One region of the Chloroflexus sp. MS-CIW-1 genome, then DNA from elsewhere that is predicted to be linked to it. Evidence: riboswitches for the same ligand, from Rfam matches in the RefSeq annotation. Region 1 holds a riboswitch; the other holds the start of a gene.
What was found. A riboswitch is a leader RNA that binds a small molecule or an ion and turns the genes downstream of it on or off. The one in region 1 is predicted to bind FMN.
Positions count from the first base shown of each region.

Region 2: linked by a shared signal. The riboswitch ahead of QTO31_RS00525 (ABC transporter permease) and the one ahead of ribD (bifunctional diaminohydroxyphosphoribosylaminopyrimidine deaminase/5-amino-6-(5-phosphoribosylamino)uracil reductase RibD) in region 1 are both predicted to bind FMN.

Region 1 is NZ_JAUBWR010000002.1:839,540-854,480, forward strand. It holds gene nuoL (NADH-quinone oxidoreductase subunit L) at 1-314, shown strand, start outside; gene QTO31_RS16375 (NuoM family protein) at 318-1,982, shown strand; gene QTO31_RS16380 (NuoM family protein) at 2,033-3,544, shown strand; gene QTO31_RS16385 (NADH-quinone oxidoreductase subunit N) at 3,567-5,153, shown strand; gene QTO31_RS16390 (ATP-binding cassette domain-containing protein) at 5,650-6,624, opposite strand; gene QTO31_RS16395 (glycosyltransferase family 4 protein) at 6,627-7,682, opposite strand; gene QTO31_RS16400 (ABC transporter permease) at 7,753-8,541, shown strand; gene QTO31_RS16405 (hypothetical protein) at 8,644-8,883, opposite strand; gene QTO31_RS16410 (hypothetical protein) at 8,856-9,185, opposite strand; FMN riboswitch at 9,541-9,673, shown strand; gene ribD (bifunctional diaminohydroxyphosphoribosylaminopyrimidine deaminase/5-amino-6-(5-phosphoribosylamino)uracil reductase RibD) at 9,829-11,037, shown strand; gene ribE (riboflavin synthase) at 10,985-11,593, shown strand; gene QTO31_RS16425 (bifunctional 3,4-dihydroxy-2-butanone-4-phosphate synthase/GTP cyclohydrolase II) at 11,593-12,801, shown strand; gene ribE (6,7-dimethyl-8-ribityllumazine synthase) at 12,788-13,255, shown strand; gene QTO31_RS16435 (TIGR01777 family oxidoreductase) at 13,455-14,396, shown strand; gene QTO31_RS16440 (S1C family serine protease) at 14,715-14,941, shown strand, end outside.
Region 2 is NZ_JAUBWR010000001.1:121,963-136,903, forward strand. It holds gene QTO31_RS00505 (RNA polymerase sigma factor) at 675-1,253, shown strand; gene QTO31_RS00510 (helix-turn-helix domain-containing protein) at 1,630-1,992, opposite strand; gene QTO31_RS00515 (Uma2 family endonuclease) at 2,272-3,177, shown strand; gene QTO31_RS00520 (hypothetical protein) at 3,410-3,592, opposite strand; FMN riboswitch at 4,155-4,279, shown strand; gene QTO31_RS00525 (ABC transporter permease) at 4,432-5,235, shown strand; gene QTO31_RS00530 (ABC transporter substrate-binding protein) at 5,280-6,335, shown strand; gene QTO31_RS00535 (AAA family ATPase) at 6,473-7,477, shown strand; gene QTO31_RS00540 (AAA family ATPase) at 7,458-7,736, shown strand; gene mads4 (methylation-associated defense system protein MAD4) at 7,733-8,359, shown strand; gene QTO31_RS00550 (ATP-dependent RecD-like DNA helicase) at 8,378-10,555, opposite strand; gene QTO31_RS00555 (2-hydroxyacid dehydrogenase) at 10,959-11,936, opposite strand; gene QTO31_RS00560 (lactate utilization protein C) at 11,943-12,641, opposite strand; gene QTO31_RS00565 (GNAT family N-acetyltransferase) at 12,638-13,102, opposite strand; gene QTO31_RS00570 (LutB/LldF family L-lactate oxidation iron-sulfur protein) at 13,127-14,551, opposite strand; gene QTO31_RS00575 ((Fe-S)-binding protein) at 14,620-14,941, opposite strand, start outside.

The DNA of each region.
Region 1 (14,941 bases):
TTGATGAGCTGTACGCGGCTACCCTCGGTCAATTGACTGCCAGCCTGGCCGCAGCCTGGTCGTTACTGGATCGAGCGGTCATTGATCGGTTGATTGATGGCATAGGGCGCTTTACCTTCGGCTTAGGCAAAGTGAACTTCATCATCGATGACACCCTGCTCAACGATGGGCCGGACGGATTAGCAAGCGGCACGCAGGGGAGTGGTCGTCAGGTTCGACGTTTGCAAACCGGAAAAGCGCAGGATTATCTAATCTACGTATTTGGTGGTCTGCTCTCGCTAGCCATGTTCTGGCTGTATGTAATTGGGCGATAGCGTATGAATCTGCCGGATTATCTCATTCCTGCCGCCGATGGCGTTCCGTGGCTCACATTGCTGATGCTTTCGCCGTTGGTCGGTATTGCACTGATCGGGTTGGCCTGGCTGATCAGACTCAACGAGCGGATTGTCAAGGTTGGGGTACTGGCCTGGACAGGTGTGCCGTTGCTGTTGGCCATTATGATCTGGATGCGGTTCGACCCGCAGGCTGTGGCAGGAGGCCAGGGGGCAGTACAATTAGTCGAACGGATTCCCTGGATTCAAGCTGTCCGGGTTGATTACTTTCTCGGCATTGATGGGCTAAGCCTGCCGCTGGTCTTGTTGACCGTAGTGATGACTCCGCTCGCTATCATCGCTAGTTGGGGTGTGCAGGAGCGATTGCGGGCGCATCTGGCATTGCTGCTTTTGCTAGAAGCGGCGATGTTGGGTTACTTTGTTGCGCTTGACTTCTTCTTTTTCTTCATCTGCTGGGAATTCAGTCTGGTACCGGCCTTCTTCCTGATCCAGGGCTGGGGGCGTGAACAGCGTCGCTATGCGGCTTTCAAGTTCTTTGTGTACACAATGGCCGGTTCGCTGGGGATGCTCCTGCTCTTCCAATTGATCTATCTGGCGATGCGTCAGGTTGGGATGCCAACGTTTGACCTGATCGCCCTTGGTCGCTTAGGTCAGGGATTAGCGGTGGCCGGGGTTGAAGGGACGCTGCGCGATATTCTTTTTGCCTACATGGATCAACTCGGGGTAACCGATGTGCTTGGTCGCTATCCGATGCTCTACAGTAGTATCGCGATGTGGGCAATCTTCATTGCCTTCGCTATCAAACTGGCGGTGTGGCCGTTCCACACCTGGCTCCCCGATGCCTACGCGGAAGGCCCGACAGCAGCGAGTATTCTGCTGTCAGCGGTGATGAGCAAGATGGGGGCCTACGGAATGTTGCGGCTCCTTTTGCCGTTCACGCCTGATGCTGCTCAGTATTTTGCGCCGGTGCTGGCTGCACTGGCAGTAGTGGGAGTGGTTGCCGGTGCATTTGGCGCACTCAGTCAGGTCAATGGCGATATTAAGCGACTGATTGGTTATACCTCGATCAATCACATGGGGTACGTCATGCTGGCAATCGCCGGGGCGGCAGCGGCGGGCGAAGCAGGGATTGATGCACGGGCAAGTGCGATCAATGGGGCACTGGTACAGATGGTCGCCCACGGTCTCAGCACCGGTGCTCTCTTCTACCTGGCCGGCGTCTTGTATGAACGTACTGGTCGGTGGGAACTCAGCGGTCTGGGTGGTTTACGCGCCAGTGCCCCAACCTTTGCCGGTGTGATGGGCATTGCGCTCTTCGCTAACCTGGGTCTTCCCGGATTGGCCGGCTTTGTCGGCGAATTTTTCATCTTTCGCGGAGCCTGGGCGACGTTACCGCTCTTCACGGCGCTGGCCGTGATTGGGCTGGTCGTGACAGCGCTGGCATTGTTACTTATGTTCCAGCGTATCTTTTTGGGGCCAGCCATCGGCACACCACGCACGATTGCCGATCTCCGCGCACCAGAATTTTGGTCAATCGTACCAATTTTAAGCCTCTCATTATTGATTGGAGTCTACCCTGGCCCGCTCATCAATCTGGGTAATGCTGCGGCAGGACAATTGGTTGCTATCTTTGCCCGTGCATTTAGTTAGAGAACAGATCGCCATCTGGCTTACCAGATGCATTGCACAAGGGTGACCACATGGGGTTGCTAACGCTTTCCGCCGATATACCGTGGTTGAGCCTGATCTGGCTTAGTATGCTCGTACCGGCCATCATCATTGCCTTCATTCCTGATCGGTATCCCGATCTGATGCGTTGGGTCGGGACAGGATTCGCCTTTATCTCGCTCGTCCTGTCGTTGTTGGTCTTTCTGGCGTATGATCCAGTTCGAGGCGGTTTTCAATTTATCGAACAACTTGACTGGATACCGCAGCTTGGGATGAGTTATCTGTTGGGTGTTGACGGCATCAATCTACCGATGCTGCTGCTCAACGGTATTGTGATCTTTACCGGCGCCCTGATGAGCTGGAATATCGAAGAGCGCGCCAAAGAGTATTGGGTCTGGTTGTTACTCTTGACCACCGGTGTTTACGGCGTTTTTAGTGCGCTTGATCTCTTTCTCTTTTTTGTCTTCTACGAGTTAGCCGTATTGCCGATGTACTTGTTGATCGGCATTTGGGGTAGTACTCGCAAAGAGTACGGTGCAATGAAGCTGACCCTGTTTCTGATGGCAGGGAGTGCGCTAGTTATTATCGGGATGATCGGTCTCTACTTTGGGAGCGGTCTGCGCACCTTTAATATGCTGGTGCTGGCCGAACAGGGTTTCATTGCCGGAGATTTGCAACGCCTCCTCTTTCCCGCCTTATTCGTCGGTTTTGGGGTGTTGGCCGGTATGTTTCCCTTCCACACGTGGAGTCCGACCGGTCACGTCGCCGCGCCGACGGCGGTCAGTATGTTGCACGCCGGAGTTTTGATGAAACTGGGAGCATACGGCTGTTTACGGGCGGCTATGTGGCTCATGCCCAATGGCGCCCGTGAATGGCTTCCAATTATCGTGATTTTAACCATTTTCAACGTAGTGTACGGTGCCAGCATTGCGATGGTACAACGCGATGCGAAGTTTATCATCGGCTATTCGTCGGTCAGCCACATGGGACTGGTCGTGATGGGATTAGCCGCCGGAACCCAGATTGCAGTGATGGGGTCGGTGCTCCAGATGTTTGCGCACGGGATTATGACCGCGCTCTTCTTTGCAGTGGTGGGACGAATGATCTACGACCGCACCCATACCCGACAGTTGCCCGAATTGGGTGGGCTGGGTCGGGTGATGCCTTTTGCGGCAGCAATGTTCATTCTAGGCGGCCTTTCATCGATGGGGATGCCGGGGTTGGCTGGGTTTTGGGCCGAGTTTAACATCTTCATTGGCGTGTGGGAACGGTACCCGTTAGTCGCCGTCATTGCGGCCCTGAGCATTCCAATTACGGGAGCCTATATTCTACGCGCCGTGTGGGCCGTCTTCTACGATGAGGTAAAAAATCCCGAATTTCTACATCTTCCCAAATTAACGTGGCAGGAATACAGCGGCGCATTGGTATTGGCGTTAGTACTGGTTGGGTTGGGATTGTATCCGGCGTGGATGACCGAGCTGATTGATACCGGTGTGCGACCATTGGTGGCGCGTCTCAATGAGGTGGTTGTAGCGCTACGCTGATTGTAGCAATAAAGAGGGACGTATGTTTCAGTTGACCGACATCCCACGTCTTTTGCCGGAGATTTTGCTCCTGGTATTGGCGCTACTGGTGTTAGGTTCAGATATTCTTGAGCGGTGGGGGCGCACACCAGAAGCACAGCTTGAGCGCGTTAAATCTTCAGCCTCACTTACCGCTATCGGCCTGGGGATGGTGTTGTTTGTCGCGTTGCTACAGAGTGGCTATATTTACCGCCTGCCTGAGACGGCGCCAGTTAATTTCTTCACGAACATTATCCGTAACCTTCAGAGTGGTGGCCCCGGTGGTGAGCCAATTGCCGGGGCGTTTGCTACCGATCACTTAACGATGATTGCGCGTTTGCTCATCATCGGAGCTGCGCTGGTGACCAGTCTGCTCTGCCTTGACGTTCGGCCTAGTGCTCATCCTGGTGAGTTTTACGCCTTGATCATCTTTAGCACCCTCGGTATGTGTCTGATGGTGGGTGCCAACGAATTTTTGCTGGCGTATCTCGCTATTGAGTTAACTTCGATCCCACTGTATCTATTGGCTGGCTACTTTCGTAACGACCCGCGCTCGGCAGAGGCAGGTCTTAAATACTTCCTGTTTGGAGCTATTTCGTCGGCGATTCTCCTGTACGGCATGAGTCTGGCTTTTGGCGCAGCACTCAACGGTGTCGGTAGTGCAACCAATTTTAATGACCTGACTCGTTTTGATCGGATCGGTACCTTTACCGCGTCAAGTGGTGGCCTGATAACGCTGGCTATGCTCTTTATCGTGGCCGGTATGGGGTACAAGCTGGCGGTTGTGCCGTTTCACGGTTGGTCACCTGATGTGTATGAAGGAGCACCAACCCCGATTACGGCCTTCATTTCGACCGCTTCAAAAGCAGCCGGTTTTATTTTACTCTTCCGGTTATTGACCAAGACATTTCCGGCAATAGTAGGTGCGCCGACGCTCGACGATGCTGCTGGTGGATGGACAGCAGTGCTGGCGGTACTGGCGCTGCTGACAGTGGTGATTGGAAATCTGGCTGCACTGCCGCAAACGAATGTCAAACGGCTGTTAGCGTATTCAAGCATCGCGCATGCCGGTTTTGTAGTGTTGGGCTTGCTGGCCTGGGCTGCTGCGCAACCGTTTGATCGGGAACAAGGGTTGACGGCGCTACTCTATTACCTGTTCATCTATAGTCTAACCAACCTGGGTGCTTTTGGCGCGTTGGCATTGATCGGACAGCAAACTGGTGGCGATGACCTTACCCATCTGCGTGGTCTTTCGCGACGCAATCTGCCGCTTGCGCTGCTGTTTACCGTCTGCATCCTCTCGCTGGCCGGAATCCCGCCCCTTGGTGGCTTTTTTGCTAAGTTTTACATCTTTATGGTCGGTTGGCAAAGTGGTGCAACCTGGCTGGTTGTCATTGCGGTGGTAATGACGATTGTCAGTCTTTATTATTACCTTCGTCTGCTCAAAGCAATGTTCATCGAACCGGCAACCGATTTGACGCCGGTGCCGTTACCGCGTGGAATTGGTGCAGCACTGGCCATTGCTGTCGTTGGTGTGTTGGTATTGGGTATCTTCCCCAATCTGATTTTGAGTGTTTTGGAACGGGTGTAGGGTCGCAGCAACGCTGCGCCCCTCTGTGTTGGACTACCCATGCATCTAGCATGAGAGGGAAGTTGGCTGAAACAGAATAGCACCGTCTATTGGGTGCGGACACATCGGCTTCCGCACCCAAATATTTGGGCGGCAATTACCCGTCACAGCAGCGGTCATTCTATTTTTGCTGAGTGCATGATTCAGAAACTCGTGGTTTTATCAGGCGCTCAGCAGGAGCGTCGGCTGAAGTGGCGAGCAACGAAGCACCTCATCAAAAAGCTGGGCTTTTGATGAAGCTCGACCATGAGAATGGTATAGCTCGGAGAACGTTCATGCAGGCGTCTCCTCACCGTGATGGAAACGGGAGACGCCCCTCACCTTCCCCCTCGCCCCTTCATCTCCCAGGCGGGGAGAGGAAGAGTGAACGTGGTGTGGCAGGCAAGAAAGAGCGTTGGCGCCTCCTCACGCGACGGTTGCACGGCCACGGTACGTTCCCAATAAGAAATCTGGGTATTTATACCGGCTGACCAAATACCTCGCTGATAATCTCCTCAATCGGCGGCTCAGCGATGTTGACATCGGCTACCGGCAGCTCACTGAGCAATTGGGCGCCAATGCGCGACGTTTCGTAGCGCGACACTTTCAGCTCAACCTCCAACCCATCGTACCGTTGCACCTCGCCGTAGCGAGCCAGGGTCTCAGGTGCAACAGCCTGATGCAACGTCAGATGAATAATCTTGTGGGGGGCAACCTGTTCAACCATTCGCTGGAGGTTCCCATCGTAGAGCAGGCGACCGTGGTTGATCACAATCACCCGGCGGCAGAGTGCTGTCACATCGGCCATGTAGTGGCTGGTTAGCAGCACTGTCGCCCCGTAACGCCGGTTGTATTCGGCGACAAATTCACGGACACGGGCCTGCATCGTTACATCGAGACCAATGGTTGGTTCGTCGAGAAAGAGTACTCGCGGCCGATGAAGCAGGGCAGCGGCCAGTTCACACTTCATCCGTTCACCCAGACTTAGCTTGCGCACCTGCTTGTTCAACAGATCACCCAGTTCAAGCAGGTCGGTCAACTCGTTGAGCATCCGGCGATATTCATGTGCTGGCACCTCAAAGATAACGCGGTTTACTTCAAAGGTCTCGATAGCCGGTAAATCCCAGAGCAGTTGCTGTTTCTGGCCCATTACTAGCGTGATTTGCTTGAGGAAGGCCGTCTTCCGTTCAAATGGCGTATAGCCCAATACCCGTACCTCACCAGCCGTCGGGTGTAGTAAACCGGCCAGTACCTTGAGCGTTGTCGTCTTACCGGCGCCATTGGGACCCAGAAAACCAACCATCTCACCGGTATCAATTGTGAAGTCGATCCCATCAACAGCCTTGACGGTCTCGTAGCGACGTCTGATGAACGCTTGTAGTGACCCCCGCAGGCCGACTCCTTTGCGGTGAATCTGATAGTATTTGCGCAGATTACGAACTTCAATTGTCATACTTAATGACCACGTGCTACACCCAGAAACTGCTCGGCGACTCGCATCCAATCGAAACGGGTGACGTACTCGCGGCCAAACGTTCCGTAGCGCCGCCGTAGCTCTGGATCGGCCAGCAAGGTGGTCAGCGCCTCGGCCAGTGCTGGCACATCGGCAGGTGGCACCAACAGACCGGCCTGACCGTGCGGCACGACTTCGGGAATTGCCGCTGCGGTTGTGGCTACAATCGGTAGTCCGGCAGCCATGGCTTCGAGAAACACAATACCGAACCCCTCTTGTACACTAGGCAGACAGAAAAGGTCGGCGCGGTAGTACCACTCTTTCACTGCCGCATCGTCAGGGAGCGCACCGAGCAACTGGCAGCTTGCCCCAAGTCCGAGCTGATTCGACAGGGTACGGAGATTAATGTGTTCGGGACCATCACCGATGATCACCAGACGCGCAGCGGGAAAACGAGGGCGGATTCGGGCAAATGCCTGGATCAGATCGGCGATGTGTTTACGCGGATACTGGCGAGCCACACACAGAATCGTCTGTCCGTCGTGACGAGGGAGTGGTGTGGGCCACGAAGCCAGATCAATGCCCTCTGGCACTAGATGTATCCTTTCCAGCGGCACGCCGTAGTGCCGTTGAATACTTACCCGACAATAGTGACTGGTCGTAATGACGATTGGAGCCTGGCGGGCGTTGATCCGTTCAAGCCGCGAAAGCAACCATAACACATGGCGTACCTGACCGCGCTCGTGCTGTAGCTCCTCAGCGATCACGCCCTTGATACTACAGATATACGGTGTCGTTACCCGACGGGCCACCAGTACGCCGTCAATATCCACCCCCACAATCAAATCGTAGGGTAATGCACGCAGGAGTGCCGGTACATAAAGATTAAACAGCAATCGCCGCAGCGTCAGATTGGATGGCCACGCCACCAATGGCGAGATACGGGCCACGTGATGGCCGTGGACACGCAGAGCGCGTCCTAAACCGCCGATAGCGGCAGCAGTGCCGCTGCCTTCAGCCACTTGCTGAAGCCATGAGTCTAGAAAAGCAATACGCATGTCAAAACCTGTTGTTTCAACGATCCTCATTTATAATACTACAAGAACAGATTTTCGTTATGGAGAATATATGACTGCTAAATTTGTCGTCTTGCTCCGTGCAGCGTGGATCGATGCGCTGGCCTATCGTGCTCAACTGTTTATCTGGGTAACCACCGGGATGTTGCCACTGATCATGCTAGCGATCTGGCGGACTCTCGCGGGGGATGGCACAATCGGCGGTTACGCTCGCGATGATTTTGTTGCCTATTTCGTGGGCGCCCTCTGCATTCGCCAGCTCACCGGCGTCTGGATTATCTGGGATATGGAGCGTGAGATTCGCCTGGGTGAGCTATCGCCACACCTGCTGCGACCGGTACATCCGCTGTGGCGCTATCTGGCGATGGCGTTGGCCGACAAGCCACTGCGCCTGCTGATGATGGCTCCTATCGTCTTGATCGCCAGTCTGATTGCTCCTGGAGCCATCCCGCAGCCCGATCTCCTCAGATGGAGTCTTTTACCACTGGCGATTGGGCTGGCTTTCGCCGTCTACTTCCTGAACCAGTGTTGTATCGGTGTGCTCAGTTTCTGGTGGACACAGGTGCTGGCACTGCAAGACTTTTGGTTTGGCGTCTACGCCTTTTGCAGCGGATATCTCGTACCACTCGACCTGTTACCGGCGCCGGTTACGGCGGTTCTGAACTGGTTGCCTTTTCGGGCGATGCTGGCTTTTCCCCTCGAATTACTGCTTGGCCGTCTTGATCAGACAGCCATCATCTGGGGATTCGCTCATCAGCTCGGTTGGATTGTAGTGCTGGGAGCGTTATTGCACTGGCTTTGGAACAACGGGGTGCGCCGTTACAGTGCGGTTGGGGCGTAGCATAGGCGGAGCGTAGCGAGCAGCGCATTCTTTAGCAGTACCGGGGTACGGACAGAAGAACGATTTAAGGTTGTACGATACCAGCAAGTGTTCTTCTGACCTTCACCAACGAAGAGCGGTTTGCGCCTGTACAATCTCGCGCACTGTCGCGAAATGTTCTGGGGGACAGAACAGCAGAAATGGGGAGCCGCTTTTACGATGCAACGTCAGCAGATATTGTCGCGGCTCGACTTCCACCTTCCGCACTTCTTGCCAGTCGATGGCATCACCTGTGCGCATAAGGAGTGCTGAACCCATTGCACCGGGTCGTCCGCTCAATAAAAAGAAGGAATCGGGCCGCACGAAAGAATGCTTTGGTACACCCATGCAGTAACACGAACACCTTGCCCGTCGAGCACAAAGTGCTGTTGATAGCCAACCAGCCACAAGATCAGGACGGCCAGCACGAGCAATACCACAAGAATAGCAGCCACAATACTCATCACCTGTAACGTAACAAGCCAACGATTTTCTGTGGTGATAATTGCAATAAAGAAACCCACCACAAGCACCGGTACGCCGAATGTAACGAGCAATTGCCAAAATACTGCTCGAGTGCCCGGCGGGAACAAGCTTATTGTCCATTCAATGTGAAGATTGCTCATGCTGTTGCTGAAATCAGATAGCTTCCTCAGTGGCTTTTGGAAAAAAGCTAAACCATCGTGCGCAGGCATGTAAGTGATAGCTGCTCAATTAACAGTAGCCAGACTGTAACGAGCGGGGTATGTTTGGCGGAAACGTGAGCAGGGAACGCGGGGAGAGGTCGGAGTAGAGGCGGTTCCCAAACCGTCCCCACTGCTTTAAGAGCCTATCCGGAGAACCCTGTTGCAGAAGAAGATCGGTTGGGGCACGGTGCCGCTGTGCCCGTAATCTATCAGGTTTCATCCGCCGTCAATCGAATTGACACCATCCGATTTTCGCGGTATGGTACTCATACATGTCGCTACGGCGACATAATCCGAAGACCTTCGGGGCAAGGTGAAATTCCTGATCGGCGGTAATGGTGGCGTGCCCACACAAGCCCGCGAGCCGCAAGGCAGGACTCGGTGCGATTCCGGGGCCGACGGTATAGTCCGGATGGGAGAAGGTCTGCGGTTGGTCTGGCACGATGGAACATGCAGTGACAAGGGCACACTCGCTGCTCTTGTCTGTTTGTGCAACTGTACCGGTTAAGCACCGGCCGGTTGTTCTCCTCTGCTTCATCGTCCTCCCCGCGATGCCCCGAAGGTTATGCAAAGGGGTGTCGCGATGAATGATCATCACCAATGCTTCACACCTGATCGCTTTATTGCCCTTGCTTTGCAGCAGGCAGCGGCCGTTGTTGGTCGCACCAGCCCTAATCCGCCGGTTGGGGCAGTGGTCGTGCGCGATGGACAGGTGGTTGGGGTAGGTGCCACCCAACCCGCCGGCGGACCGCACGCAGAACGAGTCGCGTTGGCGGCTGCCGGTCACCGCGCACAAGGGGCCGATCTCTACACGACCCTTGAACCATGTACGTTCCACGGCCGTACACCTCCTTGCACCGAAGCCATCATTGCTGCCGGTATCCGGCGCGTCTTTTTCATTGCCCATGACCCCGACCCGCGCATGGGGGCCGGAGCAACGCCGGTGTTGCAGAGTGCCGGGATCGAGGTGCATCGGATCACGACTGGCGCTGCCGTTGTCGCCGAACAACTGGCACCGTTTCGGTGTCGGGTACTGTCTGGTCGGCCATTAGTCACGGCCAAATATGCCATGACGCTCGACGGTCGGATTGCGACTGCCGGTGGCGATAGTCGTTGGATCACCGGTTCTGCCGCTCGTACCGAAGTGCATCGGCTACGCGATCGGGTTGATGTGATTATGGTGGGAGTCGGCACCGTGCTCAAAGATGATCCGCAACTGACCACCCGTCTCGATCAACACTGGCGGATGCCGCGCCATCCGCTGCGGGTGATTGTGGATAGTCATGGTCGAACCCCGTTGGAAGCGCGGGTACTTAGCGCCGACCTCCCCGGTCAGACACTGATTGCGACGGTGAAGCCCGCTCCGGCCTGGGTGAGCGCCGTACAGGAGCGTGGGGCAAAGGTTGTGCAATGCCCATCTGATGCCAATGGACGTGTCGCGCTCAAGCCGTTGCTGTGCTATCTCGCCGAGCAGGGTCACAATCACGTGTTAGTTGAGGGCGGTGCTACGCTGTTGGGTGCGCTACACACCGATGGTTTGATTGATGAAATCTGGGCCTTCATTGGTGCTCGAATCGTCAATGATGCCCTGGCACTGGCGCCGATGGTAGGTTCCGGTGTGCCACGAATGGCTCTGGCTCATACCTACCGTTTGCGTCGCGTTGAACAGTACGACCAGGACGTATTGCTGATTGCTTCGTCAATCGCTGCGCCATGGTGGAATATCGAGGAGGTTGCTGATGTTTACCGGGATTGTGGAAGAGATGGGAACAGTTGCTCACATTGTCGGTGATCAGGATCAGGCGAATCAATTGACCGTGAACTGCCATACCGTGCTCGAAGGGACACGCATTGGCGACAGTATTGCGGTCAACGGTACATGCCTGACGGTGACTGCGCTGACCAATCACAGCTTCACAGTTGGGCTGAGTCCAGAGACGTTGCGGCGCACCAATTTAGGGCTGCTCAAAGTCGGTGATCCAGTGAACCTCGAACGGGCACTCGCCTTTGGTGGCAGAATGGGTGGGCATTACGTTCAGGGCCATGTCGATGGTATTGGCGAAATTGTTGCGATCGTTCCCGAAGGCGACTCGAAGCGCGTAACAATTCGCCCACCTGCCCGTTTATTGCCGTACATCGTCGAAAAGGGTTACATCGCGGTTGACGGTGTAAGTCTGACGGTAGCTGAAATGGGGCGTGATACGTTTACGGTTGCGTTGGTCGCTTACACCCAATCGGCAGTCATTATGGGCCATCAGCAGGTAGGGGCGTTAGTGAACATTGAGGTGGACATTATCGCGAAGTATGTGGAACGGTTGGTAGAAGCTTACCGGCGGGAGGCGCACTAATGTTTGCATCGGTAGAAGAGGCGTTACAAGATTACGCAGCCGGGCGAATGATCATCATCGTTGACGATACCGACCGTGAAAATGAAGGTGATCTGGCCTGTGCTGCCCAACACGTTACTGCCGAGACCATCGCATTTATGGCCCGTGAAGGTCGTGGACTGATCTGTCTGGCACTTGACGGCGAAATTGCCGATCGGCTGGGATTAGCACCGATGGTACAGCACAACCGGGCTCCGTTTGGTACCAACTTTACCGTTTCCATCGAAGCGGCGAGCGGTGTTACAACCGGTATCTCGGCTGCTGATCGAGCGCATACCATTCAGGTGGCGGTTGATCCGGCGAGTAAGCCGGAAGATCTCGTCCAACCGGGTCATGTCTTTCCGCTCCGTGCAGCGCCCAACGGCGTCCTCGAGCGACGTGGGCAAACTGAAGCGGCTGTCGATTTAGCACGGCTGGCCGGTTTGCGTCCGGCTGGCGTTATCTGCGAGATCATGAACGACGACGGTACAATGGCGCGCGGCCCCGATCTCGTTCGTTTCGCTGCCCGTCATGGCCTGAAGATTATCAGTGTGGCACAGATTGTCGCGTACCGCAAGCGACACGAGTGCCTCATCGAACGCATGGCGGAAGCGTATCTTCCTACACCGTATGGTACGTTTCGTATCATGTCGTACACCGCTCGCTATACACCTTACGAAGCCGTTGCGCTGGTGATGGGAAAACCCACAGCCGATCAACCGGTCTTGGTACGTTTGCATTCGGAATGTCTGACCGGCGATGTATTTGGTAGTCTCCGTTGCGACTGTGGTGAGCAACTCGACGTTGCTCTACAGCAGATTGCGGCTGTCGGATGCGGGGTAGTGGTGTATTTGCGGCAAGAGGGTCGCGGGATCGGATTACATCATAAACTACGAGCGTATGCGCTTCAGGAACAGGGTTTGGATACGGTAGAGGCAAATGAACGGCTCGGTTTTCCTGCCGATCTCCGTGATTATACAGTCGGAGCACAGATTCTTGCCGATCTTGGTCTGCACCACGTTCATCTGCTCACGAACAATCCACAGAAAGTTGCCGCATTACGTGAATTTGGCTTCGTAGTTACGCCAGTTCCAATCTACGTAACGGCCAATCCACACAACGCAGCGTATTTGCTTACCAAACGGAATCGCATGGGTCACCAACTGGAGCATCTCTATGACCATTTATGAAGGTATGCTGGTAGGAAATGGCTTACGGATCGCGATTGTTGTCAGTCGTTGGAACGAACTGATCACCAATCGTCTTCTTGACGGCGCCCGTGATGCGCTCCGTCGCCATGGGGTGGCCGAAGAGTATATTGATATTGCCTGGGTACCGGGGTCGTTTGAAATACCGCTAGTTTGTCGGCTATTGGCCGAACGTGGTCAGTACGATGCGATTATCGCCCTAGGAGCAGTGATCCGTGGCGCAACCAGTCACTACGAGCACGTCGCTGGTGCTGTCAGCAGTGGCATCGCCCAGGTGAGTCTTCAAACCGGTGTTCCCTGTATTTTTGGGGTAATCACAACCGAAAATATCGAGCAGGCGATTGAACGTGCCGGTACGAAGGCTGGCAATAAAGGGTTTGAAGCGGCTACAGCAGCTATCGAGATGGCTACTCTCTTGCGTAGTCTGAAACGCTAAACTCACCTGGTGCAAAGCGGGTCTACCAAATCATTGACAGAGCCGACAAGAGCGTGTACGATGCTACTGTAGCCATTCACATTGAATGTAGAACGCGGTACAGAGCTGTTACCGTTACCGATATGTCTGTTCACACAGCGGTAGGAGCGGGTTCTCGACCTGCTGCCAGCTCCTGCCGCTGCGCTGATGAAGTAACTCTATGAGCACAAAACGCATTATTATCACCGGCGCGACTGGCTTGATCGGGCGTAAGCTGGTTGCCGAATTACAGAACGAATACGCCCTGGTCATCTTTAGTCGTAATCCATCACGAGCACGAGATACCCTGCCCGGCGCGGCTGACTATGTGGCCTGGCAGCCTGCTGAACAGGGTGCTTGGGCAGCGGCCCTTGACGGCGCCTGGGGTGTCATCCATCTTGCCGGTGCACCTATTTCTACCGGCTTGCTCGGTAAGCGCTGGACACCTGAATACAAAGCGGAAATCCGCAATAGTCGGGTGATCGGCACCCGTGGTATTGTGAACGCCATCGCGGCTGCTTCCCAACGTCCCAACGTCTTCATTTGTGCATCGGCAGTCGGGTACTACGGCCCCTATCGCGATAGCACTCCACTCGACGAATCGGCACCGCCAGGTCATGACTTTCTGGCGCAGGTTTGTGTGGCCTGGGAAGCAGAAGCGGCACGGGCCGAGTCGTTTGGGGTTCGTACTGTGCAGTTGCGTACCGGCCTGTTACTCGATCCCGAATCGGGCGCGTTACCGCAAATTATGCTGCCCTTTAAGCTCATGACCGGCGGCCCCATCCTTCCTGGTACCCAGGTCTATCCCTGGATTCATCCTGCCGATGAAGTTGGCCTGATCCGTTTTGCCCTCGAAGATGAACGGGTACGCGGACCGCTCAATGCGGTTGCGCCAGGCGCACTCCCCAATCGTGAGTTTGCCGCTATTCTCGGCAAAGTGCTCGGCTCGCCGTCGTGGTTACCGGTCCCTGAGTTTAGTTTGCGCATTGCCCTCGGTGAAATGGCTGATCTGGTGGTGTACGGCCAAAACGCCATTCCTCGAAAGGCCCTAGAACTCGGTTACCAGTTTCGTTTCCCAACCTTAGAACCGGCACTGCGCGATTTGCTGAAGTTGCCGCAATGATCTTTCTGATCGAGTATCTGAAAAAGTGTGGCTGGTAGACGTACCATTTCCTCGATGCCCCTTCTCCAACGGATGAGCGAAAGGGGCATCAAATGTAGCAAGACGGTGTTCAGCACCTCGCTGAGGGTTCAAGCCAACACTCTTATCCAATGCTGAGAAAGGCCTGCAATGGTTTGATCCTGCTGTCTATCTCACCCGCTACGCATCATCTCATCAACTTCTTACGCCCTTCTAACCGAATTTTAAAATAACTGCGTGATGATATGTTTAGCAAACAGGCGAATTCGTGATCGTCTGGCTCATTTGGGAGGTTTGGTTATGAACGGGAATCGTCTAGCGTTGATTTTTACCTTCTTGTTAGGCATCTTTATCGGTGTTGCCGGTGGCGCCGCTGCCGGTGGTCTGGTAGGGTTTCTGGTCTCGCAGCAGACACTGGCTCAGGTAACAGCTAAGGTGTCTGCAATCGATACACGACCCGTCAATACCGTTACTCAAACTCCACCATCGTCGTCAACGGTCAATGAAGCCGTTGTTGTCAGCCTCTC
Region 2 (14,941 bases), on a different contig from region 1:
CCGCGTGGTCGGCCCTCGCTGCCATCGTCAGCGGACCCGCCATCCGCTGCGGGACGTGCGTGACGGCGCCCCTGGTGCCCTACCCATCCACGTCGCGGTCCGAGTGCCAGGCGCTGCACCGGCTGGCGTGCCTGACCGGTCGGCGCGACGGTCGACTCGCGGCGCACGCACAGGAGGACGATGTCATCCCGTCGATAGGAGGCATCTAGGCCGCGTACCACCGGTTCGCCCGTCCCGTGCGTGTCTATCCAGCAGAGCATGGCGCCGCCGCACGCACGCGGACTGACCACCGGTGGTACCCCTGCCGCAGGTGGGTCGGTGGGGGGCTAAGCCGGGGCAGTGATCCAGGCGTTCCAGGCGTCCGCCCGCGTGCGGCGCGGGCGTTCCCGACGGTGCCGGTGACGGAACCCGCCTAGGAGGTCTGGATTCTGCTGCGGCACGAGCTGTTCCGGAGACGTGCGGACAATTCCTGCTGTGATGCTCTTGCTACCAACGGATTGGTGCGCGTGGGTGGTAGCACGGAATTGCCAAGCGACCTGCCGATCCCTCCTTCCGTTCACCCCATCCCCCCGTGCGCGCAAAACTGTCGCCAAATTGTTACCGTTTTCCCCGCTTATTCCTGCTATTGTAGGTCGTATCAGGATCCGCTTCTTGAACACCGATTGGAGCACACGATGTCATCCCTGCCCCCGCACGACCTGATTGCCGCTATCCGGAATCGTGACCCCCACGCGCTGAGCTGGGTCTACGAAACCTACGGCCCACGCCTGTTCAGCTATCTCCTGCGTCGCCTCGGTGACCCCGACCTCGCCCGCGATGCCCACCACGATGTGTTTGTCCGCTTTTTGGAACGGGCCGATACCTTTGAAGACCGTGGTGTGCCGCTCATTGCCTGGCTCTTCCGCCTCGCCCGCAACCTGAGCATCGATCTGCAGCGACGCCAGGGGCGTACCATTCCATTCAGTGCGATGGTCGTGGCCGATTACAGCGCTGACGACGGCCAGACCCATCTCACCCTCTTGGCCGAGAGCCAGGCGCTGCGGATGGCGCTAGCGAGCCTGCCGCCGACCTACCGCCAGGTGCTGCTCTTGCGCTTTGAGTACCATCTTTCGTTGCCGGAGACCGCCCGCCAGCTCGGACGCACGCTGGGTGCCACCAAAGCCCTCCAGACACGCGCCGTGCAGCTCCTCCGCGAACGGATGGGCAGCGATGACCAGGACGGTGAGCGGATCCCGTCGCCGCCGATGGCGTAGCGCCGGTTCGACATCTCCGGTCACAGCACGCGAGGAGCGGTGCGCGCACCGCCCCTCCGTGGATACCATCAGGTGTTGCCCGACAGCACCCGGCAAGATTGTGGATGTGAGCACGCGGCGAGTCACTCCCGATAGCAAGTGATGGGACTGTTCCGAGGTGCGTCCTGCCTCGGAGGGATACGCCTGGAACAGAATACACCGTCGGATGTGGTAGGGGCGGGGGCTCGATCCGCCCCAACCACAAGCGGGGGCAGGCAGGCGCTGCACGACGCACGACACCGGGATGGTCAGCGGCATCATGCGTGAACGACGCCCGTCCGTCGCTGCATCGGCAGCCGGTGGCCGCGCAACCCGCCCTCGCGGCGCCCCGCACCCATCAGCACCCCTTGATAAGCACGGCCTGTTGCAACGTCCGGCACATCTCCGGCGAGCCGTTGCTGGCAATCGGTGTCATCGTCAGCCGATAGCCAATCCCGCGCATCGTGTGCACATAGCGCGTCTGCTGCGGATCCGGCTCCAGTTTCCGGCGCAGATAGGGCATCCGGGCTTGCACCAGGCATCTGAGATCAGGGTCACGCCGATGGTACAAGTGGACCGCAAGATCGCGATACCGGCACACCATCCCGTTGTACCGTGCGAGAGACGACAGCAGCCGGGCTTCTAAGAGCCTATCCGGAATACCCTGTCGCAGAAGAAGATCGGTTGGGGCGCAGCGGCGCTGCGTCCGTCCATCGATCAGGTTTCATCCGCTGTACGGTGAGACGATTATTCGGAGCGGCGCTTCGTACCGCTCACACCGGTATGCTCCACACCCGCAATTGCCGCGTTTTTTTCGTGTAACTTTTTGGCCGCTCAAACGGTTTCTTTATCGAGCACCGTTTTGAGCGCCAGGAAAACACGATGAATGGGAAACACCACCACCCGCTGCCCGTTGCGCTGCCGCCGTTGCCCCTGCATCCTGCCCAGCGCTGTGCTACAATACCGGCAGACCCACCTACCACAGCAAGGAGGAACTGCGATGACCCATCCTACCGTCACCACACCGGCGTTGCCACCGGCCGACGACCCCTTCCGCTACGGCTGGCGCTACGTCCGTCGGCCTACCCCCGACGACCCCGACCACCTCGAACCGGTGCCGCTCACCCTCGAAGATGTGTTGCATCCCGACGTGGGAGACTTCATCGTGCACAGTGACCGCCACGAAACCGACCGGATGTACCTCACCGCAGTGCTGCGCGCCCGGCTCGAAGCGTACGGGCGGGCTATCGTGCTGAGTGACGTGCGGGTGGCGTGGGACGTGCCCGACCTGCGGCCGCACGGGCCGGACGTGATGGTCATTCCGGGACTGCGCGAGCGGCGCGACTGGAGCACGTTTGACGTGGCGGAGGAGGGGGTGCGACCGGCGTTGATGATTGAAATCACCTCGCCGGAGACGCGGGAGAACGACGTGGTGTGGAAGGTGGCGCACTACGCACGGGCGGGGGTGGCGCAGTATGTGATTGTGGACAACATTGGACGGCGGGGGGAGCGGCAGCTCCGGTTGCTCGATTACCGGCTGGTGGGGGACACCTACCGGCTGCAACCGCCGGACGAGCGGGGGTGGGTGTATCTGGAACTGGCCGACCTGTGGGTGGGGGTGGAAGGCGACCACGTGGTGTGCTACGCCGACGACGGCACGGCGTTTGGCGACTACGCGACGGTGGTACAGCAGGCGGCAGAAGCTGAGGCGCGAGCCCGACGCGAAGCGGCAGCGCGGGCGGAGGCGGAAGCACGAGCGCGAGCAGCGGAAGAACAGGCCCGGCGCGAAGCGGCAGCGCGGGCCGAGGCGGAGGAACAGGCCCAGCGAGAAGCGGCAGCGCGGGCCGAGCTTGAAGCCCGTCTGCGTGAGCTAGAGGCCGAGTTGCGGCGGTTGCGTGGTGGATGAGCGGAATGATCAGCGATACGTACAGCAGCGCTCCCCCTATCGCGATGGACGATAGGGGGGCAACATATCCAATCCTCGGTCACCTTACGATACTTAGGATGCGGGCCAGAGGCCCGCGCACCCTGGCAAAGGTGCATCATATCCAATCCTCGGTCACCTTACGATACTGAGGATGCGGGCCAGAGGCCCGCGCACCCTGGCAAAGGTGCATCATATCCAATCCTCGGTCGCCTTACGCTACACTGACGAAGGTCTGTATGTGTGCTGCTTCATCCAGTTCTCGAAGTGTTCCGAACTCGAGCACGTTGAAGAGCTGTCGAGACCGTACATCTTTCACATCAGAAGTCTGCGTCTGAGCATGCGGCATCTTTCCTGGCCGACGATTACCAATGGTAAGCGTGAGGTTGTCTGCCATGACGTTTGCAGGCGCTTATGCGCAAGGTATCAGAGCATCTGCCCGATATACGCGCATCAAGCATGATCACTCAGAGCCTGATCAAAAACCCGGATTTCTTATTGGGAACGTATCGTACTCGCGCAATCATTGCGTGAGGGACTGCCAACATGCTTTCGCGCCAGCCACCCCACGTTCACCCTTCCTCGCCTTTTACGGGAGAGGAAGGAGGCCAGGGAGAAAGTGAGGGCCGTCAGCTGTCCATCACCGTTCCCTGTACCATGCTGGCGATGCTATGGTCGCGCCTTAGTAACAGCCCAGGTGTTTGATGAGGCACTGAGGTGCTCGCCACTTCAGCCGACACCCCTGCTGAGCGCCTGATCAAGACCACGAGTTTCTGATCAGGATCTGAGAGGGGGTGCAACGTTTCCAACCCATCTAACTGCGGTCAAGAGAGAAAGAGTCGTTGAGGGATGCCGACTATACACTGGACAAGCGGGCTGGGGGCATGCCCCCAGGAAACTCTTCTGTCTTCATCCTTCTTGACACTACACTCCCGGTAATGTTATCATCACGAATGAAAAACGATCTTCGGGGCAGGGTGAAATTCCCGATCGGTGGTATAGCCCACGAGCGTGTTGAGAGGCACGCATGATCCGGTGCAACTCCGGGGCCGACGGTTACAGTCCGGATGTAAAGAAGATCCAGATATGGCGAGCGAGGGCAACGGCGCACTGTATGCCTTGGCCTTGTCTGCATTAGCGGCAGCACAATCATCTGTCGCAATTCCGTATCTGTCCCCCGAAGAGCGTTCGCTCGGCGGGGTTTTTTCATTGCCCGCCGCGAAAGGAGTTGTTGAGATGCAACAAACACTACCAATGCCAACCGTATCGCCGCGGGCGAAGATCTTTCGGCACTTCGAGCGGCCTGCTCTTGGCCTGCCGGTAACACTCATGATTCTGCTGCTACTCTGGCAAGCTGGCGTAACGTTTAGTGGCTATCCGGCCTTTATTCTTCCTTCCCCAACCCTGGTTGCCGGACGCTTCTGGCAGGCGCTGAGTAGTGGGATACTCTGGCAACATACCTCGGCGACCCTGAGCGCTGCCCTTGGCGGGTTTGCGCTGGCACTCATCATCGCCGTCGTACTCGGCTACACACTGGCGCATATACGCTGGCTCGAACAGGCTCTGGCACCGGTATTGGCCGCCAGTCAGGCAATTCCGGTGGTGGCGGTGGCACCGCTGATCATCCTCTGGTTCGGTACCGGTATGACCTCTAAAGTACTGGTCGCTGCTCTGATCACCTTCCTGCCGATCCTGATCAGTACTATTGTGGCGATCCGCAGTATTCCACGCGAACTGATTGAAATGGCCTATATCAGCGGCGCTCATCGCTGGCAATTATTACGCTACGTCGAAGTGCCACTGGCGCTACCCGTGCTCTTCGGCGGTATACGAACCGGTCTGTCGCTGGCAACCACTGGCGCTGTCGTTGGGGAATTCGTCGCCGGACGGGTCGGTCTGGGGGCGCTGATCAATATTGCCCGCGGGCTGTTTGACACACCGCTGATTTTTGTTGCGTTGATCACACTGGCTCTGATTACATTGATACTCTACATTCTGGCAGGTTTACTAGAACGACTATTGGTTCGTTGGGAAGCATAGGAATCGATCTCTTTTTGATGCTGTTTTTAGGGAGGAATATTTTTATGAAAGGACGGTTCTTTTTATTCTTCGCAATACTCTCAATGATGTTAAGTTCTTGCGGAACATCCACTCCGACAACAGCGCCAACAACGGCCCCAACTGCGGCATCTGCACCGCAGGCACAACCAACGCTGCGCCGTGTTACACTGGCGATGTCGTACATTCCCAATGTACAATTCGCGCCTTATTATGTGGCAGCCGCTAAAGGATACTACACTGCGGAAGGCATTGAGGTCATATTCGACTATAACTTCGAGAACGATGTATCGCAGCGGGCAGCGACCTGGCCGGCGAGTGGGGTTGAATTTGCCACCACCAGCGGCACTTCTGTCTTACTAGCGCGCCAGCAGGGATTACCGATTAAAACGGTGATGTCCCTCTACCAGCGGTTCCCGATTGCCTTCTTCGCCAAAGCCAACGTGCCTTTGCAGAGCGTCAACGATCTGCGCGGTCAGACCATTGGTATTCCGGGTCGGTTTGGCGAAAGCTTCTACGCCTTGCTTGCCGCACTATACGCCGGGAAGATGACAGAGGCAGACGTGGTAGTGCAAGAGATCGGTTTTACGCAGACGGCTGCGGTCATGGAAGATAAAGTATCGATAGCGACCGGCTATGCGATGAACGAGCCGGTACAATTGCGCGAGCAGGGCATAGCCGTAAACGTCTTACTGGCCGCCGATGTCTTTAATCTGGCTGCCAACGGTATTGCTGTCAGCGAGGCATTGATTCAGCAAGAACCCGAGCTTGTGCGCGGCTTCGTGCGGGCCAGTCTGCGCGGATTAGCCGATACCCTGGCAAATCCTGATGAAGCCTTTGAACTGAGTCTACAGTTCGTTCCTGAAGCACAGCTTGGCAATCCCGACCTCCAACGCAAGGTGCTGATCGAGAGTCTACCGTTCTGGCAGAGCGACATGACGTCTCAGTATGGCCTGGGCTACACTGATGGGCAACTCTGGGCGCGCACCGAAGAATTTATGCGCGCTGCGGGTCTCTTGTCGGCACCGGTTGATGTGCAGAAGGCGTTTACGAATGAGTTTGTGCCCGGCGGATCGTACTGATCCGAGCGAAGAAGTGACGCTTAGAGAGGCGCCCTGTCCGTGCGCCTCTCTTGTTTATGCACGAAGAACTTGCCGAGAATGGTGCAGAAGTGGTACATTATGGTGTACATGTCTGGAGAAAACAGCGTCAATGCAACATGATACTGCATACGATAGAGGTTCTGAACTACAAATGCCTTCGCCACATTCGGCAAGAGCTACAGCCCTTTCAGATTCTGGTGGGTCCCAACGCCAGCGGGAAAAGCACCTTTCTAGACGTGGTCGTCTTCCTGCAAGACATCCTTCGCAACGGTTTGCAAAAGGCCGTACAGAAACGCGCCCGTTCCATACGAGAACTCGTCTGGCAGATGGGTGCTGAACCAATCGAAATCGCTGTCGAACTCCAGATTCCAGAACATCTTCACAGTAGAGAAAAGGAAGACTCTCGCATACGTTATGAACTCCGCATTGGCACTGATAATGCGGGAACGCTCACATTCCTGGTCGAGAATCTCTGGCTTGTTCGGAAGCACGCACAGACTGCCCGTGTGCTGCACGATAGACCAGAGATAGTATTCCCCAAAGAACGTCAACCACCAACATCTATCGTGAAAGAACCCAGGAGACGGGTGCCGCCTGGGTATCGGAAAGTGATGTCCCGCACTGCTGACGGTCGGATGTATGTGCGCTCTGAAACATCTGAATGGAATTTTCCCTTGAATGCCGGAAAGGACCGGGCCGGTCTCATTCTCATTCCCGAAGAACAACGTTTCCCGGTAAGCATCTGGCTGCGCAATATGCTTACAGAACAGCTCCACTTTGTTACGCTGAACAGTCAGGTGATGCGCTGGCCTTGCCCTCCAGAAGCACCTAAAACATTTCAGCCGGACGGCTCTAATCTGGCGCTGGTTGTGGAACGGCTACAAGATCATCCCGTGCGATTACACCAATGGGTAAACCACGTGCGCACTGTCTTGCCAGCGATCAGCATGATCTCCATTAGGGAGCGAGAAGAGGATCGCTACCGATACCTTGTGGTAGAAACTGAAGAGGGCAGGCAGCTTCCCTCGTGGCTTCTCTCAGATGGAACGCTACGACTTTTGGCAATGACGGTTTTGGCGTATCTTCCAGAAGAGATGGGCGATGGGCATTTACATCATTGAAGAACCGGAAAACGGTGTGCATCCTCGCGCTCTCGAAGCTGTGTACCAGTCACTTTCTTCTGTGTATGAAGGTCAAGTATTCTGTGCAACCCATTCACCGATCTTTTTGAACCTTGCTACTCCAAATGAACTTCTCTGCTTTACGCTAAATGAACGCGGTGCAACTGACATTGTTCCTGGCAACCGCCATCCGTACCTGAAAGAATGGCGCTCTGAGGTGTCTTTAGGCAACCTTTTGGCCAGTGGGATTTTGGGATGAGCAACGGACAGCAAAAAGACCTAGTTGTGCTGGTCGCAGATTTGGATATGGAATACGCTATACGCGGATTGTTAGGACGTTCTCATGCGCTGGGAATACGAGAAGGTCTTACCTTTAATATTTTCAGACATCCTGAACGCGATCTAGGCGTATTACGTCAGGCTCATGAATTTCTGAGACCTTTGCGAGCAAATTACCGATACGCACTTGTCATGTTTGATCGGCAGGGTTGTGGGAGAGAACGCAGAAGTTCATCAGATTTGGAAAATGAAGTCGAGCAACTTTTGCGGGTTTCAGGATGGGAAGATTGCTATTGCTGTGCCACCATGGTTTTAGATCCCGAGCTAGAAATCTGGGTCTTTACAAATTCTCCTCATGTCGTTACCCTGATTGCAGACGGCGATGAAGAACTCTATCGTAGGACACTCGAAGCCTGCAACTGCTTTCCCAATGGAAAACCTCGCGCCCCGAAAGAGGTAATGGAGAGCCTACTAAGAATCAAACGTATTCCCCGCTCGCCAGCACTTTACGCGGAACTAGCCAGACAGGTCAGTCTCACCAGATGTCAAGATAGAGCATTTCAGCGATTACGCTCAGTCCTCCAGCAATGGTTTCCAGCCTGACGATCTAGGTACCAGCACTCACCCCCGCCTAAGCCGCACACTCAACCCGGTGTAGCGTCGTTCAACTTCTGTCGTGGCAACCGCTGTCGCAACCGCACGCCGATCTCCGACAATTACGACTAACTGACGAGCACGGGTGACTGCCGTGTAGAGCAGATTGCGCTGCAATAATGGCTGATGGGCAAGCAGGAGCGGAATAACAACGACCGGGTATTCGCTCCCCTGGCTTTTGTGAACACTGAGCGCATACGCAAGGGCAAGGTCATCAAGATCGAGACCACTGTAGCGTATCGTGCGGCCATCCTCGAAGCGCACGACAACGGTCTGTTCTTCTGCCTTAATCGCAATAACTTCACCAACATCGCCGTTGTACACATCACGGTCATAATCGTTACGCTGCTGGATCACTCGATCACCTACTCGAAAAGTAGTCCCGCCGCTGTGGTATTCGGCAACCCCAGGACGCGGCGGATTGAGGGCTGCTTGCAAGGCTGCATTGAGCGCAGCAACCCCGGCCACTCCTTTGTGCGTGGGACTGAGAACCTGAATATCACGGCGCGGATCGACTCCGAACCGGCGCGGAATGCGCTCGACAACCAGCTCTACGGTTAGAGCTGCACAACGTTCCGGCGTATCAGCAGCAAAAAAGTAGAAGTCGTCGTGTGCTCCCCATTCAGGCATCTGACCGTCGTTGATCCGGCGGGCATTGGCAGCAATTCCACTACCGGCAGCCTGGCGAAAGATCGCATCAAGATGCACCCGTGGCACGACACCACTCTCGATCAGATCGCCAAGGACGCGACCAGGGCCGACACTCGGCAGTTGATCGGCATCACCGACAATCACTAAGTGCGCACCGCCAGGCAGGGCTTTCAGAAGCTGATTCGCCAGCACAATATCGAGCATACTCGCTTCATCAATCACCAACAGGTCGCAGTCGAGCGGGTTATCGGCGTTGCGCCGGAATTCGCCGTCAGGGCCGTATTCGAGCAAGCGATGAATTGTGCGCGCTTCGATACCGGTCGCTTCACTCAACCGCCGAGCGGCCCGTCCGGTGGGAGCGGCCAGCAGTGGACGATAGCCACGAGCACGCAAGAGCATAACCAGGGCGCGCAGGCTGGTGGTTTTTCCGGTGCCCGGCCCACCGGTGAGTAACATCACCGACGTTGTCAGCGCAGTACGCACCGCAGTGCGCTGCTGTGCACTCAGGTTCATACCGTGTCGCTTTGCCAGGTGGGCAAAGACAAGCTCCCAGCGACTAGGTACATAGTGGTCGGCCATGGATGAATATTGCTGGAGAAGGCGGCGAATAGCATTCGCCACTCCAATCTCGGCAAAGGCGAGCGGCGGCAGATAGATCGGGTATTGATCGGGATCGGCAGCCGTGACAACCGGATCACGCCAGAGCTGATGATGTGCCAACATCTGGGTAAAGACATCAGATACCGCAGCTTTCGTCACCGAAAGGAGACCGGACGCACGTTCAATCAGCTTGACCATCGGTAGATAACAGTGACCATCATTCGAGGCCTGACCTAGAGCATACCGCAAACCAGCAGCAATCCGGCGTGGATCATCGCGGGTAATGCCAAGACCGGTTGCAATGGCATCGGCAGTACGAAAGCCCACTCCATCCACTTCATCAGCCAATCGATACGGCTCCTGCTGCACCACCCGTAAGGCGTCATCACCGTAATGCCGGTAGATACGCACCGCAACTCCGGTTGGCAGGCCAAGGTCTTGCAGGAGCAGCATCACATCCTTAATGCGCTGCTGTGCTCGCCAGGCTTCGGCAATCAACGCTGCCTTCTTGCGACCCAGCCCTGGCACCTCGCAGAGTCGCTCAGGTTCACGATCTAGTACATCGAGTGTGTATTTCCCAAACGTTTCGGTAATCCGCTTCGCAGTAGCCGGCCCAACACCTTTAATCAAGCCACTGCCTAAGTAGCGGCGAATGCCGTCAATCGTCGCCGGTAGACGGGTGCGATACCGCTGCACGCGAAACTGACGACCATGGGTCGGATGATCACACCATTCCCCTTCGAGAATGAGTTGCTCACCCGGTTGTACACCGATCAGATTCCCAACAATCGTAACGGTATGACGCTTGCCGGTGGGTCGTAGTTGGGCCACGGTGTAGCCGTTGCTTTCACTCTGGAAGGTAATCCGTTCGAGGATGCCATCAAGTTCGTGCATATCGAGTTAAGCCGTTTTGGGTTACTTCAGTCGGTGATCAATCCGGCATGACAATTATAGTCACTCTGCACATACAAAGAGAAGGTATGCGGCGTAAACGGTCAGGACGAGTTCCCAACCCGCCTATAGCAAGACCATGGTCCAAAATACCGGCCCGTTCTTGCAAGCGATGGCGTGCTGATGCGGCGCGAGAGGACGTAACCGGAACCACCCCAAGATGCTGGACAGAGAACGGGGGAAGGGAAGAAGACAAGCGTGCACTGACTTCCGCGCAGTTCCTGGAATGCGCGGCTGAAACCCATCGGTTGGCGCATCAGTACCCTATCGGGTAGATTGACCCTTCCTGTCGGTAAGATTGTCACGACGATGTATCTTTGCCCGCCATAGCTTTCAAACACCGCAATCACTTAAGGGGGACAATGTGTGGTGTCGGTTGGCCGTGCAACACCGCCACCAGATTTTCAGCAGCCAGGGTCGCCATCCGCAGGCGGGTGGTGAAGGTCGCACTCCCAATGTGCGGTGTAAGCACAACGTTGGGCAGCGTCAGCAGCGGATGATCAGGGCTGATCGGTTCACGCTCGAAGACATCGAGACCGGCAGCCCATGGCCGACCGGCGCGCAAAGCGGCAACCAGGTCATCTTCGCGCACCAGTGGCCCGCGGGCAACATTGACGAACACACTGGTTGGCTTCATACGGGCAAATTGCGCTGCGCCAAACATCCCCCGCGTCGCTTCGGTCAGCGGTGCGGTGACCACCACAACATCGCTTTCGCTTAGCAAATCGTCGAGTGAGCGGTAGGTAGCACCCAGTTCAGCTTCGACGTGCGGATCAGGACGGCGATTGTGGTACAACAAGCGCATTGCAAAGCCTTGCCCACGGCGGAGAACCGCCCGACCGATCCGGCCCGCTCCGACCACGCCTAACGTTCGCCCGTAAATGTCTTGCCCAACCATCTGCATCGGGTACCACGGCCCCCAGCCCCCCTGTTCAATGAGCTTGTGACCTTCGACAACGCGGCGGGCAGCCGCCAGCATGAGCGCCCAGGCCAGATCGGCAGTTGTCTCGGTGAGGACATCTGGCGTATTGGTTAAGGTGATCCCACGCGCTGCCAGTGCTGCCCGGTCGATGTTGTCGTAGCCTACTGCCATGATGGATACAGCGCGCAAAGAGGGTGCAGCGGCAATCACATCGCGATCAATCCGGTCGGTGATTAAGCAGAGCAATCCCTCTGCCTCGGCAACCCCACGTAACAATTCTGCACGAGGGATCGGAACTTCCACCTGATCCCACAACGTTACTGCACAGTGCTCGTACAAGATAGCCAGCGCCGGATCGGGCAACCGGCGGGTAACGAACACTCGTGGTTTTACCGCATTCATACGCTATCAACCTTCAGCCACCAGAATGACGTGAAGCTGGGGCGGCCCGTGGATGCCCAGCGAGAGGGTCATTTCAATATCAGCCGTGCGCGATGGGCCGGTAATGAAGGTGAGATTGCTGGTGGGACCAAAAATCTCTTCACCATAACGTTTGAGCAGGATGGTCAGTGCTTCCCCAAGACCACGCACCAACTGACGTTCAAAGACAATCGCGATGTGACACGGCGACAGGAGAGAAGCAAGCCGCGGACGACCGGGGCCATGGCGCAACAGCAGTGTACCGCTCTCGGCAATCGCCAGCTCAACCCCCGACAAACAGATCGGGATCGGTTCCAATTCTTGCAAGCGGGCTTGTCGCGCCTCACCGCGAATATCGGCGATAGCAGGAGTTACGCCATGGGCAGCCAGTAACGCAGCCAGGCCGGGTAATTCAATCTGGTCAACATCCCAGCCGATAACCTGCCTGGCTTGCGTCTCGATTATCAGTTGCTCGATTATTGCCAGCGCCTCTTCAGCAGTTGCAACACGGTAGGCTTTTCCTTCAAGTTTTTGCACCTCGGCCACAAATTGCCCGGCCAAATCATCCTGGGCCGGTAACACAAACGGCGGTGGTTCGTGGGTGACACGCGCAGCTTCAGCCAACAACTGTGGCCGGTTCGCGTTCAGGCTGATTTGAATAGCGGCTAATATCTGATCACGGCTCATCCCTGTACTCCAATTGGTCGCTCGTAAAACAGTGAAAGTGGATCGTCGGGGTAGTTCCCAAACGGCCCGATGCGGTAGAACCCAGCCCGTTCGTAACAGCGAAGAGCAGCAGGTTGCAGAATACCCGTTTCGAGCCGCAACAGTCGGCACTGATGTGCAGCCGCGTAAGCGATCAGGTGTTCGATCAAACGCTGGGCCAGCCCCATACCTCGAAACATCGGACGTATGTACATCCGCTTCACTTCACCGTAATCAGCGTAGAACTGTACACCACCGCATCCAACTGCTTCACCGTTCACCCGTACAACGAAAAAATCAACCTTCTCGCGTATCAACTGCTCGATACTGTAGCCATGTTGGCTGGTCGGTGGATAGAGTGGCGCCAGCTCAGCATCTAATTCGGCAATCAACGCTTGTGCATCAGCGGTGTCCGGTCGCTCGGCGTGGATTGAAATCTGCATACCGTTCATAGACTTCAGACAACATCACACTTCATTCTGGTGTCGTCGTTTCTGATGCTCAGCCCACAATTCCCGAAACGTCTTTGGTGGTGGCGCCGGGAAATCACGCTGCTTCGTCCAGAGGTGTAACGGTGGTGGTAAGCGGCGAAAGCGACCTTTGCGGGCCAGGATGCGGCTGAACAGCCGCGCTGCCTTCCCACTCGCCCGGTAGATCGCCGGATGGGTCATTGTCAAGGTATAACCACGAATAGCCGCCTTTTCGAGCGGATGCGCTTTCCCAGCCTGTACTGCGTCGGCCCGGTGCCGCAAGAGCATGTCGGGAATTGCAATGCGCACCGGACAAACTTCCTGACAGGCGCCACAGAGTGAGCTAGCCTGTGGCAGCAGATAAGCATCAGGCAGATCAGGCTGCAATAACGGGGTGAGAATGGCACCGATTGGTCCAGAGTAGACACCACCATAAGCATGACCACCGATCGCCTGATAAACCGGGCAGGCATTGAGGCACGCACCACAGCGGATACAGAGCAGCGCCTCGGCGTACTGACCGCCTAACATTCGCGAACGACCATTATCGAGGAGCACGAGGTGAAACTCTTCGGGACCATCGGCTTCACCGGGACGAGCGGGACCGCTGATCAGGCTGGTATAAACGCTCATTTTCTGACCGGTTGCCGAACGCGCCAGCACCTGCAACATCACGCCTAGATCGGCGAGACGGGCTACAATTCGCTCAATGCCCATAATCGCAACATGGATGCGTGGCACTGTCGTAGAAAGACGGGCATTGCCCTCATTTTCCACAATCACGATTGCACCGCTATCGGCCACCCCAAAATTAACTCCACTGATCCCCATATCGGCGCGTAGAAAGCGCTGTCGTAACGCACGCCGGGCCGTGCGGATCATTGGCGGCACCTCAGTCGTTGGCGGCATTCCCAAATGCTGCTCGAACAGAGCACTCACCTGTTCGCGAGTTTTGTGGATGGCGGGAGCAATAATGTGCGACGGCGTTTCACCTGCTAGCTGGATAATGTACTCACCCAAATCGGTCTCGACGACTTCAAACCCAGCGTGCTCCAGGGCTTCATTCAGATGAATCTCTTCAGAAGCCATCGACTTCGACTTCACAATACTACGCACCCCGCGCGCACGGGCGAGTTCGATAATATAACGGCGCGCTTCCTCTCCATCGCTGGCCCAACAAACATGACCACCACGTGCCTCGACATTGGCGGCTAATTGTGGCAACAGCTCATCAAGATGTGCTAACGCATAGGCACGGATCGCCCGCGCCTGATCGCGCAAGCGGTCGGCCTCACACAATGCCCCGATAGCACTGGCCCGATTACCAATAAAGCGTGTCGTTGCTCTGTTCAACGCAGTTTGCAACGAAGTATCGTGGAGGGCCTGGTCAACCCGATCGTAGAACGCGATAGTTTGCGTCATAGGACGTATTTCTTCCAGGCACGGCAACGGAAACGGGATCGTCGGCCTATCACCGACCGGTTTTTCCCTCACCGTGCATCAACCATATTTGCCAATACTTCAGCGAGATGTCGAGCACGGATAGCACTTTGACGACGGCTCAGCCCACCGGCAATCTGCGTCATACAGGAAACATCACCGGTTACCAGCAGGTCTACTTTTGTTGATTCAATCGCTTCCAGTTTACGTTCGAGCATTGCAGTAGAGATACTGGCCTGCTTGATCGCAAACAGACCGCCAAATCCGCAGCACTGATCACAGCCAGGCAGTGGTACGACTTCCGCACCTGCCACGTGGTGCAGCAACGTGCGCGCCTGCTTACCTAAACCCAGAAAGCGCAGCCCGTGGCAG